2 regions of the Chitinophaga sp. 180180018-3 genome follow, and region 2 is predicted to be linked to the other one. Evidence: riboswitches for the same ligand, from Rfam matches in the RefSeq annotation. Region 2 holds a riboswitch; the other holds the start of a gene.
What was found. Region 2 has a riboswitch for cobalamin ahead of metE (5-methyltetrahydropteroyltriglutamate--homocysteine S-methyltransferase). Riboswitches for the same ligand answer to the same signal wherever they lie in the genome.
Positions count from the first base shown of each region.

Region 1: linked by a shared signal. The riboswitch ahead of UNH61_RS03575 (DUF5074 domain-containing protein) and the one ahead of metE (5-methyltetrahydropteroyltriglutamate--homocysteine S-methyltransferase) in region 2 are both predicted to bind cobalamin.

Region 1 covers NZ_CP140772.1:870,376-878,396, reverse strand. Annotated here, with positions in the region: gene UNH61_RS03585 (aldehyde dehydrogenase family protein) at 1-1,180, shown strand, start outside; gene UNH61_RS03580 (hypothetical protein) at 1,187-1,606, opposite strand; cobalamin riboswitch at 1,828-2,024, shown strand; gene UNH61_RS03575 (DUF5074 domain-containing protein) at 2,200-3,330, shown strand; gene UNH61_RS03570 (helix-turn-helix domain-containing protein) at 3,429-3,983, shown strand; gene UNH61_RS03565 (IS3 family transposase) at 3,998-4,801, shown strand; gene UNH61_RS03560 (SusD/RagB family nutrient-binding outer membrane lipoprotein) at 4,895-6,646, opposite strand; gene UNH61_RS03555 (SusC/RagA family TonB-linked outer membrane protein) at 6,664-8,021, opposite strand, start outside.
Region 2 covers NZ_CP140772.1:1,093,359-1,101,379, reverse strand. Annotated here, with positions in the region: gene UNH61_RS04475 (PKD domain-containing protein) at 1-830, shown strand, start outside; gene metE (5-methyltetrahydropteroyltriglutamate--homocysteine S-methyltransferase) at 914-3,199, opposite strand; cobalamin riboswitch at 3,393-3,595, opposite strand; gene UNH61_RS04465 (RNA polymerase sigma-70 factor) at 3,744-4,343, shown strand; gene UNH61_RS04460 (FecR domain-containing protein) at 4,398-5,606, shown strand; gene UNH61_RS04455 (TonB-dependent receptor) at 5,703-8,021, shown strand, end outside.

The DNA of each region.
Region 1 (8,021 bases), 220 kb from region 2:
ACTTGCAGGCCTGTTGACCAAGGAAGTCGGAAAACCTATGCAACAGTCGCGCAATGAGATCAAAGGCGCCTGTGCACGTGTACAATGGATGACAGATAACGCCCTCAGGTATCTGTCGGACGAATGGGTAACGGATACGCCTGCACTCCGTGAAAAAATATCATATGAACCGCTCGGTATCATCTGCAACATCTCTGCCTGGAATTATCCTTATCTGGTTGGCGTAAATGTTTTTGTACCGGCATTGCTGGCGGGTAATGCTGTGATGTACAAACCTTCGGAATACGCTATTCTCACAGGTTTTGAGATAGAAAAACTGCTGTATCAGGCGGGCGTGAATGAACTTGCATTCAAAGTAGCCGTGGGGGATAAAGCGGTAGGTGAATATCTGCTGACACAGGATTACGATGGTTATTTCTTTACCGGCTCTTACAAAACAGGTAAACACATCTACGAAAAGGTGGCGTCAAAAATGGTTCCCTGCCAGCTGGAACTGGGTGGTAAAGATCCGCTGTACGTGGCAGACGATATCACGGATATTGCTGCTGTAGCTGCCGCCACCGCCGATGGCGCCTTTTATAACAATGGCCAGAGTTGCTGCGCTGTAGAACGGATTTATGTACATGAAAAAGTGTATGATGCGTATATAGATGCTTTTGTAAAAACAGTCAGGTCGTGGAAACTGGGTTTCCCTACAGACGAAGGCGTATACTTCGGTGCAATTACCCGGGCCGACCAGCTCGCAGTGCTGGAGCTACATGTGAATGAGGCCAGGGCAAAGGGCGCAACACTGTTGCTGGGCGGAAAACGCATCAAACACGAAGGAAACTATTTTGAACCCACTATCCTGACCGATGTGGATAACAACATGAAAATAATGCGGGAAGAAAGCTTTGGCCCTGTCATCGGCATCATGAAAGTACAAAACGATGGGGAAGCTATTAAACTGATGAATGATACGGAATACGGCCTCACTGCATCTGTATACTCCAGCGATGGCGACAGGGCACAAAAGATCCTGGCAGCGATTAATTCCGGAACCGGTTATTGGAATTGTTGCGATCGCGTTTCTGCGGGTGTTCCTTGGAGTGGCAGAAAGCATTCCGGCTTTGGAACAACTTTATCCCATCAGGGATTAAGAGCATTTACTAAAACAAAATCATGGCAAATGAAACCCTGACGGATATCAGAGCAATTTCCTGGTAAGTACCACCGTATCAGCAGAAAACCATACCTCGGCATATTTCGCAGGTGCATCGCAGTTATACCAGCGGTAGTATCGGGTATCATGTCCGCCGGGCCGGTATTGATAGTCGTTACGGAAGTTATCGCCATCGGCGCCAAATACATGTTTCACCTGGGCATAGGTCATTCCGTGCTGCACTTTCGGGTAGTTCACCGACAGGTTATAAGCACAAATGTCTCGCGTAAGCGTCATGGCAACCAGGGTTACCTGGCCGTTCTGAAACTGGCATTGCACATATCTCTTCAAACCGCTGCATACATAGTACCACTTGTAGATCTTTGTTACACCATTGTCGCTGAAGAGTTCTCCCTCCTGTTTAAAAATGCTTCTCACATTTTCATAAGTAAGAGATTTTTTCACCTGATCAAAGTTTGCAATGCCAATTTCCGCATTACATCTGAGCGCCTGGGCATCAGACCCATCCCGCCGGCAAGCGGTACAAAAAAGAAGGAGAATTAGGCCCCAATAACGCATAAAGGTGATAAATTGACCCGAATGTATAAAATCCCGTTGATATTTTAACCTGCTGCCCCTATTGTTAGCAGAAATATAGCATTTTGGATTTTAATAATACTTGGCGTACGTTTGCACCCACAATTGGTTCCACCTCCGGGTGGATTAAAAGGGAATCCGGTGCAAAACCGGAGCTATCCCCGTAGCTGTAATCCTGCAATTGTTTTTCCGGATATACTCCATACCACTGTCCGCCTCCGGCGGATGGGAAGGTTCCCGGAAAAGCAGGAGAGCCAGAAGACCTGCCAGCTGTAATTATCATTCAGTGCTTTCGGGTGAAAGGCGGAGAATGTAAGCCTGTCGGCATTATATTCTGTTTTATTTCAATCATTTACCCCTGGGCGTGATATGCCGGGCCATCCCTGGTATACTGACTCTTTCCTTATGCCGCTGCCTGGCCGGGAATAACAGGCCTGTTTTTTTAACCCAAATAATAGTATATGAAAAAAAACCTAGTTTTTTCCCTATTTGCAGCCGTAGCGCTGTTTGTAGCTTCCTGTCAGAAACAGGACCTGGTGCAACCTGCCAGCCTGAAAGAAAAAAGCAGCCTAAGTGCCGTTAATGCCAGTACTGCGCTTGTCAGTGGCACCTATGCCAATGGCTTCTTCATTGCCAATGAAGGCTGGTTCGGTCATGGTACCGGCGACCTTCACTTCTATTCCTATAGCGGCGATAGCCTGGTGTACAACGTTTATTCCCAGGCCAACCCGGGGGGCACCCTGGGCGGGCCATCCAACACACTGCAATATGCTACGGTATTCAATGGCAAACTGTATATCGTAATAAAAGCTGGTGGCCCAATGGTAGTAACGGATGCCGGTAGCCTGGTAGAAACCGGCCGTATCAGCACACTGCCGGGCAACGATGGTCATGCCTTCATTGGAGTGGATGCCAGCAGAGGCCTGCTTAGCGCCAGCGACGGCGTATACCCGGTATCCCTGCCTTCCCTGACAGTAGGCTCAAAAGTCAATGGAGTTAACGGTTATACCGGCGATATGATCCTTGCCGGAAGTTACGTATTCGTGCTCTCCGCCACAGACGGTATCGTAGCCCTAAACAGCAGTAACTATGCGGTTGCTAAAAATTTCGGCGCCGCCTACCTTGCTTTTGCTGCGGGTAAAGACGGAGGTATTTACGCCACCACTGCCGACTCCCTGATCCGCATAGATCCGGTTTCATTGGCCCGTACAGCCATTAAACTGCCGTTCACAGTATCCTCTCCCTGGGGAGCCTGGCGTCATGCATGCATTACTGCCTCCACCCAGGAAAATGCCATTTACATTGTGCGTAACAATGGTTTCGCAGGAGGTACGCAGCTTTATCGCTACGTAATAGGTAATCCTGCTTCTCTTTCTTCTCCGTACATTACCCTGCCCTCCGGCCAGTACTTCTACGGCGCCGGCGCAGCGTATAACAAAGACAGGAATGAACTGGTTGTCACTACCATCAACGGCGCCTTTTCCGGCGACGTAAACCGGGTACTCCTTTACGATGCTCCCACAGCAACGCTGAAAGAAACGCTGACGTATAATGGTTGGTATTTCCCGGCGATGCCCGTATTTCAGAATTAAAAGAATTACGAATTAGGAATTACGAAACAGAGCGAAGACTTTAGCAGATAATGGTTGAAGTGCCCCCAAAAAGTTAGACACTTTATGGGGGCATTTTTATGGATAAGCGAATCAAATACAGTTTAGCGCAAAAGCAAATAGCAGTTAAGTCCGTACTGTCAGGTCATGACACATTTAGCTCAGCTGCCCGCAAGATCGGAGGCACCGATACCACAATTCACCGTTGGGTCAATCTTTATAAGCTTCATGGACAAGCAGGATTACAGCAGCGCCCAGGTAATTATACAGGAACATTTAAATTCCAGGTGCTCCAGTATATGTTTGAAAAGGGGTTATCTTTAATGCAAACAGCCATGATTTTTGGTATTACCCAGGATAATATAGTTGGTCGATGGCTTAAAAAGTATGAACGAGAGGGAGCTGCCGGGTTGTTAAAAGAGACAAGAGGCCGAAAAAGTTCGACGATGACAAAAAAATCGAAAAAGAGTAAAAAACCAGTAACAGATCCAACACAGGCCAAACTAGCGGCTTTAGAGGCAGAGCTGTTGTATTTGCGGGCGGAGAATGCCTACCTAAAAAAGTTGGATGCCTTAATTCAGGAAGAGAAAGCCGCTCAGGATCAAAACAAGCGGCAAGAGCCATCAGAGAATTAAGGCCGCATTATTCATTGGAGTTACTGCTGAAGGTGGCAGGGATGGCTCGAAGTACTTATTATTACTATCTCAAACAAGTGTCAGTACCTGATAAACATGCCATATTAAAAGGAGCAATAACAGCGCTTTATCATCAGCATAAAGGTAGATATGGCTACAGACGCATAACAGCAGCATTGAGGCGATCAGGCAGGGAAATTAATCACAAGACAGTACTGAAAATGATGAGGGCCTGTAATTTGAAAAGCCTGGTCAGGGTAAAAAAATACAGATCTTATAAAGGGCAGCAGGGCAGAATCGCGCCCAATCTGCTAAAGAGGGATTTTAAAGCAGAGAAGCCCTGCCAAAAATGGGTTACAGATGTAACCATGTTTGTGGTAGGAGATCAAAAGCTCTATCTTTCTCCTATAATGGATCTGTACAATGGGGAAATAGTGAGTTATAGTCTATCGGAACGCTCCACCTTTCAGCCAATCATTGATATGCTTCAAAATGCCCTCCCCAGGCTGCCTACCGATAGTAAACTGATATTACACTCTGATCAGGGATGGCAATACCAGATGAAACAATATCAAAAGATGCTGATTGACTGCAATATCGAGCAGAGCATGTCTGGAAAAGGTAATTGTTTGGACAATGCTGCTATGGAGAGTTTCTTTAGTGTCCTAAAAACAGAGTTGTTCTATCTTGAAAAATTTGACTCTATTACAGTCTTAAAACAGCAGATTGAAGAATATATTGGCTACTACAATAACGATAGAATCAAACTAAAATTAAATGGCCTGAGCCCTGTAAATTACCGAACTCAGGCCATTTAACTTAATCTCTTTATTTTTAAAAAACGTCTAACCTTTTGGGTTCACTCCAGGTATTATCAATCGCTAAAGTCTTCGCTCTGTTTCGTAATTCTTTTACTGGTAATTGTAATTATCCCAATAAGGATTCTTTGCTCTTGCATCTGCAGGTACCCAGAAAATAGGGGTAGTAGCATTATTGTCAGCCGCCACTTTCGCAAAATTATCCGGGTTGCCGGTTAGCTCTGCGGTAGGATAGTGCACTCTTTCCGGCATCGGCTTCCACACTGAACTATGCCATGTAAACGGCTCCAGCTTGGGATGACGCGTCCTGCGTAACTCCGCCCATAGCTCGTATGGTTGCAGCAGGTTCAGGTGAATATATTTCTGCTGCATCAGTATCTCCATCTTATCATCAAGCGTTGGCGCTGCTACGAAATTCGCGGCTATCTTGTCGCCCCAGGCGCTGATCACTCCTGCACCAGGCTTTGCAGGATATACCAGGGCCGCCTGCGCCTGTGTAAGCTGGGTTTTAGCATAGGTGCTCAACTGGTTGACCCAGTACCAAAAGTTAACGGAGTGAATCACCGCATCTTTCATATGTTGCTCCGGCGCTTTTCCGGTGTTACCCAGGCCCTTGAGAGATATTTCAGCTAGGAGCAGATCCAGTTCCGCAAGGGTAGTCATATACACCGGCATATTCGCATTGCGGTGGAACGTAGCGTTGTTGTAGGTCGATTTGGTAGTTTGTGCAAAAGTAGCTACCACATTATCTGCAAATGGATAATATTTCTGTCCGCTGTTATACAAAGCATCCTGCGCTTCTATATTCGACGACACGCCACGGTAATCCATATACCTGGTAGGCATTGCCAGTACCGGTAAACGGGGATCATCAATGCCTTCGTTGTAGGTAGAGTCACCGTAGTTCATCCGCTTCATGATGATGTTCGGGATAAAGGAAGCATAGTTGTTTTCGAACAACCCACGCTGCCAGGTTCCTCCGCTGTAAACATCCACAGCAAACCAGAGCTGCCAGGTAAGATCTGTTGCAGGCAAGGGTTTCGACAAAGCATCCTGTATCAACGGTTTGGCATAAGCCTGCTCCACTCCGGCAATCCGCACCAGCATTTTGAGGCGGGTAAAATTGATGAAACTGATCCATTTGTTGATATCTCCCGCAAATGCCAGATCCTGCTGATTGAAGGCACTCTTTGCCTGAATAGACATATTCGCATATGTACCCGGTAATTCATCGATCAGCGTGCCTAACTCTTTGATAATTGACTGATAAACCGTTTTAGGATCATCATACTTTGGGAAGAGGTATTGCGCTCCTCCTTTTGCTCCCTGAAAGGCATCAGAAAAAGGAATGGAATTGAAAAAATCAACCAGTTTGGCGCATTGATAATCCTTGATAAAAGTAGCCAGCTTCACATACAAATCTCCATCGGCCTTGTACTGTCCCGTACGGAGGGCCACCGTATCAAGAATGATTTCATAATTTTTCAGCTTCGTATAGCTGTTCTGGAAATAAGATTGTCCGGAAATGGCAAAGTCGTTGAACCCGTTGCCACTCGTCAAATCATTGTACCCCGAAAACCAGGCATAGCGATAGGAAATATAACGTTGCGCGAGTTGTGCGTAACCGGTGATTCCCAATCCATCGTTGAGCAAATAAAACCATTCTCCATAATCCTGTACAAAGATCTTGTTGTTGGTGACCATTGCCGTAAATAACCCAGGCACAACATCCACCCCATTTCCGGTGATTTTGTCCTGGTTATAAAACCTGTTCTCCAGGTCTTTTTTACAGGCGCCCAGCGAGCAGACTGCCAGCAAGATGATATATAAATATGCTTTTTTCATTTTTTTAGATTTATACGTTAGAAAGCCACATTTAATCCCAGGGAATAAGTACGTTGTGAAGGATAGATCGTGTTCTCAACGTAAACATCGGCTCCCAGCGCTCCTTCCGGATCTATGTTCGGAATGGATTTATAGATATAGAAAAGATTCCGCGCAGCAGCTGTGATGGTGGCCCGCTGCAGGCGCAACATCTTTGTAATTCTCGCCGGCAGCGTATAACCCAGCGCCAGCTCTCTCAACTTGATATAGTTGTTCTTCTCTACTCTATCCGGCGGGAAAGAGGTAGCCAGGTCGTTGACATAACTTTCATAATAAGCAGTGGCACTGGTGATGATATCATTCTGTTTATAAGCACTGCCATCTGCTTTAACACCCGGCAGTATCAAACCGTCGTGATATACCTTTCCATCTCTCGATTGTGCAGGTGCCGGCTGTGAATGTTGCCAGGGCACTTTATTTCCACTGGCATCTATATAATAAGCCAGCCCCCCGTTAGCTTCATCACGATATTTGAGCGTGCTTGCCAGTTGTCCGGTTCCTGTCAGTCGGTTATTAGTGTAAGAGAAAATAGTACCGCCAAATTTATAGTCGAAGCCAATGCGGAAACTCAGATCCTTATAACGGAAGTCAGAAATAAATCCACCATACACCTTAGGCATAACATTACCGGCCACTACTGTTTTTTTGTCGTCCAATACATAAAGGCCATCGCCGTTAACCACCTTGTTACCAGACGGATCGCGCTGAAAATCCTGCATTACGATTTCACCATACGGACGGCCTTCATCTGAATGAATAGCCGCGGCTGAACCATTTATCAGATCACTTACTTTATTCAGTTTAACACCCGGATAAAGCTTTTCTACCCTTGAACCCTGACTGGCAGCATTCCAGGTCAGTGTCCAGCGGAAATTCTTTGTCACTACCGGGCTTCCGGTTAATGCCAGCTCAAAGCCCCAGGCTTTCACATCCCCCACGTTGATAGTAAGACCTGTGGAGCTGGAAGCAGAAGAAATAGGCAATCCTATGATCTGGTTATACCGATGATTGGTATAGAAAGAAAAATCGAGCGTGATCCTGTCCTGTGGCAGAAAGCTATTATTGATACCTACCTCAAACTCCCTTTTACGCTCAGGCTTCAACGCGCCAGGCAACAGCTTATCCGGCGGAGATACGGTGCTGGCATTGGTATTGGGCAAGTGCGTATAGTCGTACAGGTTATTGGCATAATAACGGACGGTCCCGTTTCCTACATCGGCCCAGGATAATCTTAACTGTCCGCTGTTCACTCCGGGGATCGGAAAGCGTTCTGTATAGTTCCAGGTCAGGGCCGTTCCCGGATAAAAATATTTGTTGTTTTCCGGAGGCAGTGTGG
Region 2 (8,021 bases):
ATGCAGTCACCAAAGTATTCGACTTCTTCCCTGCTCCCGGCCAGTTTGTGAATAAACTGCCGGAATGGAAAACAGGCGATAAAGATCAACAAATGGCAGATCATGCCCTTGCCGCACTGGCACAGGAAAATATTGTCACCCTTGGCGGCTTCGGCGGCTATGTGGTAATGGGCTTCGATCATACCATTATCAACAAACCAGGTAAAAAAAATCTCCTCATACTTGGCAATGCATTTCCTAACAATGCTGAACCAGGCGTTATCATGGTATCGGCAGATGTAAACGGCAACGGACTGCCGGATGATGAATGGTATGAAATTGCGGGCTCTGAATACAACAACCCCAAAACCATCAAAAACTACCAGATCACCTATTATAAACCGGACGAAAACAAAGCCAAAGTAACAGACCCAAACGATACCTGGTCCAGCGATCTGCAATACATCCGTTGGGAAGATAACCAGGGCAAATCAGGCTACCTGACCAAAAACGTATTTCACGACCAATCCTATTATCCGCTGTGGAAAGGCAACAGCATTACCTTCACCGGTACCCGCCTGCCCGATGATCAGATCAAAAACACTTCCTCTGATCCAAACATGCAGTACTGGGTATCTCCGGCTTTCCCCTGGGGATATGTAGATAACGTTGCCAACGACGATGAAAATGCCAAAATAAAACTCGACTGGGCAGTCGACAAAAACGGCAAACCGGTAAAACTTTACGGTATTGATTTCATCAAAGTGTACTCCAGCATTCGTAAAGAAGCCGGATGGTTAGGTGAGAATTCTACCGAAGTAGGAGGCGTAAGGGATTTGAATCTGAAATAGTTTTTAGTCTTTAGTAAAATGCAGCGGAGATCACAATATAATGTGATCTCCGCTGCATTTTACTAAAGGCTAAAAACTAAAAGCTAAAGACTGTTTCTCATCTCCTTTGCGGCCTGCACCATGTTTTTCAGTGCAACCGCTGTTTCAGGCCACTTGCGGGTTTTCAGGCCACAGTCGGGGTTTACCCAAAGGTTCTTCGCAGGAATTGTTTCCGCTGCCTTCTTCAGTAACAGTATCATTTCTTCTGCAGATGGTTGCCGCGGGGAGTGAATGTCGTATACACCCGGTCCTATTTCGTTGGGGTATTTGAATGCAGAGAAAGCATTCAGCAGCTCCATTTGTGAGCGGGATGTTTCGATGGTAATAACGTCCGCGTCCATGGCAGCGATGTGTTCAATGATATCGTTGAACTCACTGTAGCACATGTGGGTGTGGATTTGTGTTTCGTCTTTCACACCACTGGCGGCGATCCGGAAGGCCTGTACTGCCCATTCCAGGTAGGTGGTCCAGTTTTCTTTTCTCAGCGGTAACCCTTCGCGGATGGCGGGCTCGTCGATCTGAATAACACGTATGCCGGCTTTTTCCAGTGCCACTACTTCATCGCGGATAGCCCAGGCGATCTGGTTGGTAGTAACAGAGCGGGGTTGATCGTCTCTCACAAACGACCATTGCAAAATGGTAACCGGTCCTGTAAGCATCCCTTTCATAAGACGCTGCGTTTGTGCCTGTGCAAAGCTGCTCCAGCGCACCGTCATATCTGCAGGACGGCTCACATCACCGAATATTACCGGTGGCTTCACACAACGGCTGCCGTAGCTTTGTACCCAGCCATGCTGCGTGAACAGGAATCCTTCCAGCTGTTCCCCGAAATATTCTACCATGTCGTTGCGCTCGTATTCTCCATGTACCAGTACATCCAGACCAATTTCTTCCTGCCAGCGTATCACGGATACGGTAGCTGCTTCTATCGCAGCTTCGTATTCACCGATGGTCAGTTCGCCTTTTTTCAGCCGGGCTCTTAACTGGCGTATATCATCCGTTTGCGGGAAAGATCCGATGGTAGTAGTTGGAAACAGCGGTAATCCGAACTTCCGTTGCTGTATTTGCTGACGGGCAGCGAAATCGCTTTTCCGGCGGGCGTCTGCGGCCGTAAAGGCAGCTACTCTTTCTTTCACAGCGTCGCGATGAATCAGGGCAGATACCGCACGCTGGCGGATAGCTTCCTGATTCGCAGCTAACAGCGATTGGTTGCCTTTTACTATCTCCCGTAACTCTCCTAACTCCTGTAATTTCTGTTTGGCAAATGCCATCCAGTTCCGGATTTCCGGCAGTATGTCTGTTTCGTTATCAAGGTCGCAGGGCACGTGCAGCAGCGAGCAGGAAGGAGCCAGCAGCACACGATCTTCACCCAGCGCGGCGATAGCCTTACCTATCAGCTGCAGCGACTTTTCATAATTATTCTTCCAGATATTGCGGCCGTCGATCACGCCTAATGACAACCGGAGATTAGTAGCGGCGATACCGGTTTGCAGGATATCATCGAGCTGCGACGGACAACGTACCAGGTCGAGGTGCAGGGTTTGCACCGGCAAATTCAGCACAGTTGGCAGGTTATCGCCATAGCATTCGAAGTACGACGATAATATAATATGCCGTGCCGGAAACCGTTGATGCAGCTGCTGATATACCTGGCTGAATATATGCCGTACATCGGCGTCCAGGTTCAATGACAAACAAGGCTCATCCAGCTGTATAACGTCTGCCCCTGCTGACGTAAGTTCAGCCAACACCTGAATGTACACTGGCAGTAGCTTGTCGATCAGCGACAACCTGTTGAAGTTTGCCGTCTTTTCCTTACCCAGCAACAGGAACGACACAGGTCCCAGCAATACCGGCTTGGCAGCATAACCTGCAGCCCTGGCTTCGCGGAATTCTTCCACTACTTTGTGGGAATAGTAACTAAAATCCTGACCAGCGCTGAATTCCGGCACGATATAGTGATAATTCGTATCGAACCATTTAGTCATTTCCATGGCGGTGATATCGTGCCCGTTCTGCTGATACCCTCTTGCCATCGCAAATAAAAGGTCTGCTTCATTGATGGATTCATTCCTCAGCACCTCATAACGGGAAGGAATGGCGCCTACCATCAGGGCTGTATCAAGCACCTGGTCGTACAGGGAGAAATCGTTACAGGGGATCAGGTCTATGCCCTGTGCCTGCTGTAGTTTCCAGTTTTCTAAACGGATATGCTTTGCCGTTTCCTGCAGTTCCTGCAGGGTAATTTTTCCGGACCAATAGCGTTCATTGGCCTTCTTCAACTCACGATGGCTACCTATCCTCGGATAGCCCAGATTGTGAATAATCATTACTGTGTGTTTAAAAGTGATACATGCTGTTTAAGTCCTTGTATCTACTACAGTAATACTTTACGGGAGATGTGAAACAGGTGGGAAAAGGTAAAATGCGATCATACCACAGGCTGCCTCGTAGTAACCGGGCACACCTGTTCCGGGTGATGATCACTTACCGAAACCAGACATGCCTCAGTCCACGAAAGCATTGTCAAAGTAAGATAAAGGCAGGTCTCCTGGCTCGCCTGACCGGTAAACGCCTTCCCATTCCGTGGAGGAACAGTGGCATTGTTGTTTACTGGTTGCAGCAAATTTGCTGCTCAGACTTACAGTTGCGGGACAGCCTGTGATTTGCACACAGTTCCCTTTTAATCCCGCCATCCGGCGGGAACCATTATCTGCTTCGATTAGTAATACATAAAGAACAGGCCGCGAAGATAATAAATCCCCGTATCGTTTATCTTTTATTTTAAAAGCAGGCACAACAATTATAGTTCAATAGGAAAAAAGAAAAAAATTCCACTCAATTACTTACTTTAGTGAGTAAATCGAGAATCCAGTGAGCAATGAAGATGTCGTTTTGCTGAGGAAGTTACAGCAGGGAGATACTGGGGCATTTATTACTTTATACAACCAATATCATCCGTCGCTTTACACTTATATTCTCCACTTCATTAATATCCCTGAACTTGCAGAAGATGTACTGCAGGAGGTATTTACCAAGATCTGGGAGATAAGGGAGCGGATCAATCCTGAGCTGTGTTTCAGCGGCTATCTTTACCGTATTACCCGTAACCGTGTATTTAAATTACTGAAGAAGATATCGGCCGACGAGCAACTCCGGACGCAAACGATGCAGGAACTGCACCGGCAAACCGAAGATGCGGATACCCGCCTGCTTTGGAAGCAATACGAATCCCTTTTGCATGAAGCCATTGCCCAGCTTCCCCCTCAGCGCCAGCGTGTTTTCAGGCTGTGCAGGGAGGAAAGTAAAAGTTATGAGGAAGTGGCTACGGAACTGGGGATTTCCAGGAATACTGTGAAAGAGCATATGGTCTTGGCGATGAGGAGTATACAGTTTTTTTTGTATAAGCATACGGATGGGGTGTTTCCCATCCTCTTATTTTCCGCGATGATCTTAAGCTACGAAAAAAATTAAAAAAATTTTTCTTACCGACCCACCCTATTCTCTTCCCCCGGGATAGTATTATATATGCCCGTAGAAAAGAACAGTGAATATTATCAACTATTGCTACAACGCTGGCAGCAGCGCAAATGCAGTCCGGACGAGGCACTGGAACTAATGGACTACCTGCAGCAGAACGGCGCCAACCGGATCCTGCTGAGCGAAATGCAGGCAGCTTTCTACCAGGTGAAACCGGACGGCTCCCCCGACTCAGGCGAATACAGTGCCCGGGTCAGGGAGGAACTGCTGAAACGCATTCAATCGACCCCGGTAAAGCTTATGCCCCCGGGGCACCAGAACAGAGCCCGGTTCAGATACGCGGCCGCGGCGGCAATAGTGATAGGTATATCTCTCCCTACAGCATGGTACATCTGGCAAAAACAAACAAAAGGGCAAAAACCAATAGCGGCCAAAACAGCCACCCCAACGGATGTATTACCCGGCAAAAACAAAGCAGTACTGACGCTGGCCAACGGCGAAAAAGTGGTGCTCGACAGCACGGGTATGCAGCAACTGGCACAACAGGGTAACAATACCACCGTGAATAAAAACGGGCAACTGGTATATATAGCCTCTTCCAATGATTCGCAAAGCCCGGTGTATAACACCCTCACTACGGCCGCGGGCGAAGCCTTTCCACTCGTGCTGGCCGATGGCAGCCGCGTATGGCTGAACGCAGCCTCCTCTATCAGGTTCCCGGTAAGCTTTAGCAGTAATGAGCGGGTAGTGGATCTCAGCGGCGAAGCCTATTTCGAAATCAGGAACGACGCACACCGGCCCTTTCGCGTTAATGTGAATAAAATGTCGGTAGATGTGCTGGGCACCAGCTTCAACATCAACGCCTATCCCGATGAAAACACCATTAATACCACTCTTCTCGAAGGAGCGGTGAAAGTCAACAGCGGTAATAATAACCTGCAACTGGCCCCCGGTGAACAATCACAGGTAAGCATAAACGGAAATATACGGAAGATAACCGGCGTCAACACCGGGGAAATCATCGCCTGGAAAGATGGATACTTCCAGTTCGAGAATACGGATTTAACCAATGTATTAAAGCAATTCTCCCATTGGTATAATGTAGATATAGTGTACGAAGGTCATGTAAAACCAAGAAAATTCTTTGGCATGATCAGCAGAAACAGTTCACTGATGAATGTATTAAAGATGCTGAACGCAAACGACGTAGCCTTCCGGCTGGAAGGCAGGAAACTGATCGTTCAGGGAGAAAAATAAAAACGGGAATTAAGTATTAAGGGGAATTGGCTGCTACCTGTAAGCAAGCCAATAAAGCAACCAAACCATTTATCTAAATCAAAATTCAGCAGAAGTATGTCATTAAGTACTATTGCCTGTACCCGGTATGCAAGGAACCGGCGCTCAACCAAATTACTAAAGATCAGTACACTCCTCGCGTTGTTCTGCATTGCTGCATCGGCGCAGGCAGAACAGACAAAGACACAGGTGGTAAGCCTGTCGCTCAAAAACGCTACCGCCAAAGAGCTGTTCCGTGAAATCAACAAACAAACGGGGCTCAATATCCTGGCGGATGAAGCAGTACTGGAAAAAAGCGGCAAAACATCCCTCACTGTCACCAACATGCCTGTCGGCGAAGCGTTGAATCTTTTTGTACGCAACCAGCCCTTTACCTATTCCATCGAAGGAGGGGCCATTGTGATTAAGGCAAAGCCTGTAACACAGCCCGCCACTACTCCCCCACCACCGGTGGAAATTCATGGGATAGTGACCGGCGACAAAGGACAACCGCTGCCCGGAGCTACTGTGGCCATAAAAGGCACCAGCACCGGTACTATCACCAAAGCGGATGGTAGTTTCGTGATCAACGCCAATCCCGGAGAAACACTGGTGATCAGCATGATGGGATACAAGAACATCTCTGTCAAATTTGATGGTAAGAACACCTCCCTGAAAATAAACCTGGAATCAGATGTTTCTCATCTGAATGATGTGATCGTAGTAGGTTATGGTACCGCAAAGAAAAAAGACCTGACCGGTTCCGTAAGCTCCATCAACAGCGATCAGATGAACACCGGTGGCGTTACCAGCAACGCCGCACAGGCAATACAGGGCCGTGCAGCCGGTGTGCAGGTGAGCCAGTCGAACGCAGCGCCGGGCGGACAAACCATCGTTCGCATCAGAGGCGGTAACTCCATCAAATCCACCAACGAACCGTTATATGTGGTAGACGGATTTCCCTCCGAAACCGGTAAAGATATCAACCCGAATGATATTGATGATATACAGATCCTGAAAGATGCCTCGTCGACCGCCATCTACGGCGCCCGTGGTGCCAACGGGGTGGTAATGATCACCACCAAAAGAGGCCGCTCCGGCAAACCTTCCATACAATACGATGGCTACTACGGTACCCAGCGGATCGTGAAGGAGTATGATAAAATGACCGGCCTGGAAAATATGCAGGTAACCAATGCCAAAGCCAATGAAAAAGGATTACCCAACTACTACTCTGATGCCGATCTGAACAGCGGCCGTAACAACGACTGGTTCAAACTGGCTACCAGACCCGGTATTGTGCAGAGCCATAACATCAGCGTGGCCGGCGGCGCAGGAAACGATCGCGTGGCATTATCTGCCAACTACTTCGATCAGGAAGGCGCCCTGAAAAATACAGACTACAAACGGTACTCCATTCGTCTGAACTACGACAAACAATTCACCGAACGCTTTAAAACAGGCGCCAGCGTATATGCGTCACATGCATATACCAACTTCAAAACCTATGATGGTAACATCGTTCCATCGAACGTAATGTATGGTATCCTCACCGCTTCACCGGCTATCCCGGCATACAATGCGGATGGCTCCTATGCCCGGTTCAAAGGCAGAGACAACCCGCTCGCATGGCTGCTGGCGCCCACGAACGACCGGTTCGAGAATAAGATGAACATCAACGTGTATGGCGACTTTGAGATCTTCCAGGGACTGAACTTCCGTGTGAACGGCGGTACCGAATATTTCACTACGAAAGAAGGTACCTATCTGCCCCGCGACCTGGTAGACGGTGAAAAAGTAGGCGGTAAAGCCAGCGTCAACGACCTGGCCAACTCCCGCAGCCTCGCAGAAGCTTACTTTACCTACAAGAAGATATTCAATACCGTTCACTCATTGAATGTAGTGGCCGGGGTATCTTATCAATACGACAGAAACGACCGCCACTATTCACAGGTACAGCGCTTCAGCACGGATGCTTTCCTGTATAACGCACTGGATGCGGGTACAGAAAGACTGGCCAGCGTGAGCTCCTCTATCGTGACGAAAATGACCTCTGCCTATGGCCGTGTGAACTATGGCTTCAAAGACAAATACCTGGCTACCTTTACTATACGCCGCGATGGTTCGTCACGCTTCGGTCCTAACCGCAGGTTCGGTTATTTCCCTTCCGGATCAGTAGCATGGCGCCTGGGCGATGAAGAGTTTATCAAAAACCTCAACGTATTCTCCAACCTGAAAATCAGGGGAGGTTACGGTATCACGGGTAACGACCGTATCCCTGATTACACCTACCTGGCAACCTTCGGACCTACCAATGTATCCCTGACCGATGGCAGTGGCAGTACCGGTGGCACAGTGGCCACCCGCCTGCCTAATCCGAACCTTCAGTGGGAAAGC